2 regions of the Moritella sp. 24 genome follow, and region 1 is predicted to be linked to the other one. Evidence: riboswitches for the same ligand, from Rfam matches in the RefSeq annotation. Region 1 holds a riboswitch; the other holds the start of a gene.
The links. A riboswitch is a leader RNA that binds a small molecule or an ion and turns the genes downstream of it on or off. The one in region 1 is predicted to bind thiamine pyrophosphate.
Positions count from the first base shown of each region.

Region 2: another riboswitch for thiamine pyrophosphate. It lies ahead of thiD (bifunctional hydroxymethylpyrimidine kinase/phosphomethylpyrimidine kinase); the one in region 1 lies ahead of thiB (thiamine ABC transporter substrate binding subunit).

Region 1 is NZ_CP056123.1:653,195-657,019, reverse strand. Features, by position in the region: gene leuB (3-isopropylmalate dehydrogenase) at 1-923, shown strand, start outside; gene HWV00_RS03060 (PilZ domain-containing protein) at 1,038-1,328, opposite strand; TPP riboswitch at 1,512-1,625, shown strand; gene thiB (thiamine ABC transporter substrate binding subunit) at 1,664-2,677, shown strand; gene thiP (thiamine/thiamine pyrophosphate ABC transporter permease) at 2,691-3,825, shown strand, end outside.
Region 2 is NZ_CP056123.1:1,841,373-1,845,197, reverse strand. Features, by position in the region: gene HWV00_RS08330 (hypothetical protein) at 1-622, shown strand, start outside; gene HWV00_RS08325 (cytochrome c) at 612-1,055, shown strand; gene HWV00_RS08320 (hypothetical protein) at 1,270-1,773, shown strand; TPP riboswitch at 1,844-1,943, shown strand; gene thiD (bifunctional hydroxymethylpyrimidine kinase/phosphomethylpyrimidine kinase) at 2,017-2,898, shown strand; gene HWV00_RS08310 (ABC transporter ATP-binding protein) at 2,891-3,751, shown strand; gene HWV00_RS08305 (ABC transporter permease) at 3,744-3,825, shown strand, end outside.

The DNA of each region.
Region 1 (3,825 bases):
CAGCAAGCACACTAACAGCGTGTGAAAACTCAGATGCGATCTTATTCGGCTCTGTCGGTGGTCCAAAATGGGAAGGACTTCCACCACAAGAACAACCTGAACGTGGCGCATTATTACCATTACGTGGTCACTTCAAATTATTCTGTAATCTACGTCCAGCAAAAATTTACGCAGGCCTAGAGAAATTCTCACCACTACGCGCAGATATCTCAAATAACGGCTTTGACGTAGTTGTAGTACGTGAGTTAACAGGTGGCATCTACTTTGGTCAACCAAAAGGTACTAAAGGCGAAGGCGCTGATGAAACAGGTTTTGATACGATGTTATATAGCCGTGCGGAAGTTGATCGTATTGCTCGCATCGCCTTTGAAGCAGCAAAACTACGCGGTAATAAAGTAACATCTGTTGATAAAGCAAATGTACTAGCAACATCAGTATTATGGCGTAAAGTGGTACTTGAAGTAGCACAGGATTACCCTGAAGTTGAACTAGAACATATCTATGTAGATAATGCTGCAATGCAGTTAATCAAAGACCCATCGCAATTTGACGTGCTACTGTGCGGCAACTTATTCGGCGATATTATCTCTGATGAATGTGCAATGATCACGGGTTCTATGGGCATGCTACCGTCAGCAAGTATGAATGATTCTGATTTTGGTTTATACGAACCAGCGGGCGGTTCTGCACCAGATATCGCAGGTAAAGGCATCGCTAACCCAATTGCTCAGATCTTATCTGCTGCAATGATGCTACGTTATTCTCTAAAACAAGAAGAAGCTGCACAAGCAATTGAACAAGCAGTTTCATTTGTATTAGAAGAAGGCTATGCGACTGGCGATCTACACAGCGATACAAATGCTAAACCAGTACAAAACACATCACAGATGGGTGATTTAATCGCGGCTAAAATCAGCGCTTAATTCCCTCTAGATTAACGCCGTCAATTTCATTTCGATTGGTGTTAATCGCAAAAAGGCCGATAGATGATATATTCACTATCGGCCTTTTTAGTATTCTAATATCAATAATTTTCATTATGTGAAATTAATAAATTCGACACCTATTTGATAAACATCGCTACTGTGTTCAATGCGCGTGACTTTTGCTTCAGCCTGCAAAGGTGGTACTCGCGTATCCCCTGTAGGTAAAAAGATACTGACATTGTCATTCAAAGAGAAATAACTATCAGATATATCTAAAGACATCCCACTGGCACTTAAATCACGGCAGATAGCAGTTACATTTTGTTGTTCATCGGTTATTTGAACTGGCGAATCGATTAACATTCGATGATAACTGCGTCGTTCCAAGTTAGCTTTTAGCACATCAATATCCCTCTTGTTGCTATAGTTTATAAATGATTCGAATCTATGACTAATTCGTCTCTTTTTATTAGTATAGTCATCATTTATTAACTCGGGCTATTGAAGAGTAATAATGCGATCAACATAGCTATTTTCGCCCTAATAATTAACTAGCACTTTAGAACAAATAAAAATACAATGTGCGCTCACTCATCGGGGTGCTACCAGACTTTTCATTGAAGAGTCAGCGTGGCTGAGATAACACCCGTAATAACTTGAACCAGATAATGCTGGCATAGGAATGAGATTCGACCAACTGAGTCATAAGTTCTATGCTTCACATTCTAGGAGTAACCGTGAAGCACACTATCAAAAAATTAACTCTTTGTACTGCCCTGCTATTACCCGCACTAACAACACCACTGGCTAACGCAGCCGATAAGCCTGTATTAAATGTGTATACCTATGATTCATTTGCGTCAGATTGGGGACCGGGTCCAAAAGTAAAAACAGCATTTGAGGCGGAGTGTAATTGCGAACTTAATTTAGTTGCGCTTGAAGATGGTGTGAGTATTCTTAACCGCGTAAAACTAGAAGGTAAGTACACCAAGGCTGATATATTATTAGGTCTAGACAACAACCTAATGGCTGAAGCAGAAAAAACTAAACTGCTTGCACCGCACCAGCAAGATACCAGCGTACTATCATTGCCAAATGCATGGACAAATAAATACTTTATTCCATTCGATTATGGCCACTTTGCATTTATCTACGACAGTGAAAAACTAGCAAATCCACCAGCGAGTTTGGCTGAACTGGTTGAGCGTAAAGATCTCAACATTATCTATCAAGATCCACGTACCAGCACACCTGGTCTAGGGCTCATGTTATGGGTTAAAGCCGTTTACGGTGATAAAGCACCACAAGCATGGCAACAAATTGCAGATAAAACAGTGACGATCACAAAAGGTTGGAGCCAAGCATACGGCATGTTCTTAAAGGGCGAAGCGGATATGGTATTAAGCTATACCACATCACCGGCTTACCACATGGTTGCAGAGAAAGAATTCAAATATAAAGCAGCAGAGTTTAGTGAAGGTCACTACCAACAAACAGAAGTTGTAGCTCGTTTGAAAGATGCAGCAAATCCGAAACTTGCAGATCAATTTATGGCATTTGTACTAACGCCAGCATTCCAAGATGTGATCGCAACAGGTAACTGGATGCTACCAGCAAAACAAGCGGCAGCACTACCAAGTGAATTCGATAAATTAATCACCCCAGCAAAAACCCTTGAATTCACACCTGAAGAAGTGGCTGAATCACGCAAATCTTGGGTTAAAGAATGGCGTAATGCTGTTACTCAGTAATTAGCAAATTGATATGATTTCCAATTCACATAAATACTGGTGGTGTAGCGCTTTGCTCGCCATCAGCATCATTTTAATTCTTGTAGGCGGTAGCTTTACCGCCCTCCTTAACTTTTCACAAGCAGAGTTAGACTTTAGCAGTGTACTTGCTGATTCTTACACTCAGCATGTTATCCGCTTTAGTTTTTATCAGGCTGCATTATCCACGGTATTGAGTATTGGCTTAGCCATCCCTCTTGCACGTGCATTTTCCCGCAGAGAGTTTATTGGTAAACAATTCATCATTAAGCTATTTAACTTGTCGTTAGTCTTGCCAATTATTATCGCGATCTTTGGCATTGTGGCTGTACATGGTAAAAATGGTTGGGTAAACCAACTGCTTAGTTTTGTTGGTCTCGATGCAGGTCATTACATTTATGGATTAACCGGTATTTTACTCGCGCACCTGTTTTTTAATGTACCGTTAGCCACCCGTATTTTATTGCAAACATTAGATTCCATTCCGAGTGAATCTTGGCGATTAGCCAGTCAACTTAACTTACAATCTCGCCATATATTTATCACCTTAGAATGGCCAAAGATAAAGCAACAACTCCCCTCGTTAATCAGTCTTATTTTTATGCTGTGCTTTACCAGTTTTGCGATTGTTATGTCTCTCGGTGGTGGTCCTGACTTTGCCACGCTTGAAGTTGCTATCTATCAAGCCCTCAAGTTTGAATTTGATATAGAGCAAGCCGTGGCACTGGCGATTATTCAGGTCGCGATTACTGTCGCGTTGATGATTTTTAGTGCCATTTTCTTAAAATCGCAACCGATGTCAGCACCTTCAGGTAATTACTTTCGTCGTCCAGATTGCCACGCGTTAAGCAGCAAAATTAGCGATGGAATTAGCTTTCTACTTGCAGCCTGTTTGTTAGCACCACCTATACTGGCTATTCTGCTCAGTGGTATTAATAGTAATACACTCTCGGTTATTCGCGACCCCATGTTATGGCAAGCCACTGGTATCTCGCTGCAAATAGCAATAAGTTCTGGCTTGTTAAGTTTGCTACTGGCCTGCGCAATCTTATTTTCGACACGTATCTTAAAAGTACGTTTTAAGTTAATGGCGCTGGCTTATGGTATCGAAAATATTGGCGCTATTATTT
Region 2 (3,825 bases), 1.2 Mb from region 1:
GGTGGCGGTAAATAATGAAAATGGCGAGATATTTATTGCAACTCAAACCCAAGGCGTACTTACTAGTTCTAATCACGGAAAAAGCTGGGAGCCCCGTAATAATGGACTAGCCAGCAGGACAATAACAGCGCTCACCCAACATGCTCAACAGCCAGAAACCTTATATGCCATTGATCCCACACAAGGGATCTATCACACTGAAGATGCGGGGAAAAACTGGCTGTTAGTCGATGGTGGTCCACCTGAAATGAACAATGTCATCATTCATTCAGATATGCCAGACAGTATGCAAACAGGCTGGATATTTACGGCAACAAGTAATGGTGTCAGCCGCTCTATGGATTGCTTTTGTCTTTGGAGCCAAGCAGGTGAATTACAAGGCGAAATAACCGCGCTAAGTTATGATCCTCAGCTGCCAAAACAAATCTATGCGGCAACAGATAAGTCTATTTTTCTGACTAAGGATGGCGGACAAAATTGGACCCAAATATCAGTACTAAAATCAACGTTCAGTGCGTTACACATCACGGATTCGGGCATCATTTATGCTGGAACACAAAACGGAAAACTGATGAAAAGTGCAGATAAAGCACAAGACTGGGACGTTATCGATGGGAAATAAAACATTCACAATCACCAGTGTTTTTATCATGATCATTGCGTTTACAACCAAAAGTTACGCAGTATCAACTAACAATACCACTGAACGTTTGCCTCATAATATTGGCTTGAAGGTATATCAACAAAATTGCAGTGTTTGTCATGGTCAAAATGCCGAGGGCGCTCTAAGTTGGAAAGTACCAAATAGCCTTGGTGAACTACCAGCGCCACCCCATAACCAAGATGGTCATACTTGGCGACACAGTGATGCCATGTTACAGCGAATGATAAAAACAGGTTGGCGGGATCCCTTTAACAAAACAAAACGCCTGACGATGCCCGCTTTTGGCGAGACGTTAAGTCCAATAGAGATCAATGCTGTTATTGATTATATGAAAACCCTTTGGACCCCTGCTCAAGTGGAGTATCAGCAAAAGGAAAATAGTAGACGCTAAATAGTAGACGAGAGGCCAGTGATACGGATATTACTGACCTCTCTTATCAAGAGAATCTTATCAATTAGTCTTAAAATATAACCATAAAATATTTCATATTAAACAATTAAATGCGATACGAAATATTAGTATTCTCACCTTTCATATATAGTCGTCACACTACCCAAATTACCTTAAGGTAATACCCCAATCAATTTAGTTACTGAGTGCATTAATGAAAAATTTGATTACTGTTATGATTCTTTCTTTTCTATTCATAGGTAAAACATACGCGGCAGCAGATTTAATTGCGGGCAAATTTTATGCTGAATATCTACAGCCAGATCCGTTTGATAAAACAAAAGAATACACACACCTGCGTTATGATGGTTACAATCACCATATCAGCTGTAAAACCTTTGCGATTAGCGCACCGTATAACGAATATGCAGGGTTTGATAGCTTTACTTTTCCAGCACAAGTCAAAGTAAAACGTGAAAATGGAGAGATAATTAGCTTTACCAATGCACAATATTCGACAGGCACAAGTATCGAAATCATTAGCCGAAGCCGCAACTACCTCATTTCAACCTATGGCAAAGAATACAAAACATTAATTAGTGCAATGAAATCTGATAACAAAATAACATTCGCAATGAAATGGCATAAAGGCTGGGAAACATCAGAGATGGATCTAAAAGGTTTTACTAAAGCATATAGCGTACTTAATTGTAAATAAGCTAATTTTCGCCAATATTGAAATTTTTGAGCGTCTATTGCGCTTTTAGCAAAACTTGTTACTATTACCACTTACATAGTCGGGGGGCCTAAAGGCTGAGATCGCAAATTGCGAGACCCGTTGAACCTGATTCAGTTAACACTGACGTAGGGAACTATCAGTCTCGCTTCTCATGATTTGACTTTCTACGTCTCTAAATCCTTAGCTAGATAAAGTTCCTGTGCGTCTGCTCTAGGGATATTTATGCTAAAGGCTATCACAAACACATCAACTGATTTTTCATCAGAAAACAGTCTCTCAAAAACACAAAACCAATCGACCCCTATCGTACTAACGATTGCAGGTTCTGATAGTGGTGGTGGTGCTGGTATCCAAGCTGATATCAAAGCCATGTCAGCAACAGGTAGCTACGCTTGTTCAGTAATAACCGCGATTACCGCACAAAATACCCTCGGCGTTTCCGCAATCTTCCCTATCCCACTTGAACATATCGAAAAACAACTTGATGCCGTATTTAGCGATCTAAATATTGTGGCCGTTAAAGTAGGCATGTTAGCTGACAGCGAAATAATCAAAGTCGTGGCTGATAAAATCAAGCAATATAACCCTGAATTCTTAGTCGTCGACCCCGTAATGGTAGCTACCAGCGGTGACCTTTTACTTAAAGAGTCAGCGATCAGCACACTCAAGTCAGAACTATTCCCACTTGCCGATTTAATCACCCCGAATCTACCTGAAGGGGCAGCATTGATTGGCTCTGATATTCCGACTGATGAGCACCAAATGCAAAACATGATCAGTGCGTTATGCCAGCTTGATGTCAAATCTGTGCTACTTAAAGGCGGTCACTTAGAACAAGATACAAACAGTAACGATCTACTTATCTTTCCTCATCATGTCGAACAGTTAACAGCAAAACGCATCAATACCAACAACACGCACGGTACTGGCTGTACGCTTTCTTCTGCAATAGCCTCTTATTTAGCGCAAGGACATGAACTACTTCAAGCCGTAAAACTCGGTAAACAATACATCTCTAAGGCTATCGCCCATGCCGATGAATTAGAGATAGGCAGCGGTCATGGTCCCGTTCATCACTTCTTCGCTGGTCACAAAAATGTCTAACCTCGCATCAAAAGCGATACAGGTCGAAAATGACCCTATCAGTCATACCCAAGCCATGAACATCTCAATTAGTAATGGCCGCCTACGATACAGCGATAGTACAGCACCTGTATTACAAGGGCTGAATATAACAATGCTTGCAGGGCAATGGACCTGCATTTTAGGGCGCAGCGGTTGTGGTAAAACAACGTTACTACGCCATTTGGCAGGACTGTTAAATCAAAAAACGGAATGGTCGGGTGATATATCTGTTTATTCAGCGCTAACAATTGACTCAGATTTGAAATCCAAATCAAAGCCATCACCCCAGCTCGATTTGACCCAGCATATAGCCTACATGGCACAGCAGGACTTGCTATTACCTTGGCTATCCGTACTCGAAAACGTCAAGCTTAGCAGTAAATTCGGAGATGAGGCATCAGCAGGTGACACAAAAAAAGCGCTCGACTTACTCAGTAAAGTCGGTCTTGCTGATAATGCGGACAGTTTACCTCAGCAACTCTCGGGTGGGATGCGTCAGCGAGTGGCACTCGCAAGGACATTAATGCAAGACAAACCCGTGGTATTAATGGACGAACCTTTCTCTGCATTAGACGCCGTCACTCGTTATCGATTACAAGATCTTGCCTGCGAATTATTAAAAGATAAGACCGTTGTGCTCATCACTCACGAACCACAAGAAGCGATCCGCTTAGCCCACCAAATTTATATTATGCAGGGGGCTCCAGCAAGCACAGCACAGTTACAAGTGCCAACTTCTGCAACACCACGTCCATTTGATGCTGAATGTGCACAACTACAACAGCGCATAATGACTTGCTTAGCACAAGAATATGAGGCTGATCATGAGTGACACCATAACCCCATCACATACCTTGCAGCAGCAAACCACAAAAAAGAATAAATTATCCATTGGATTATCCCCCC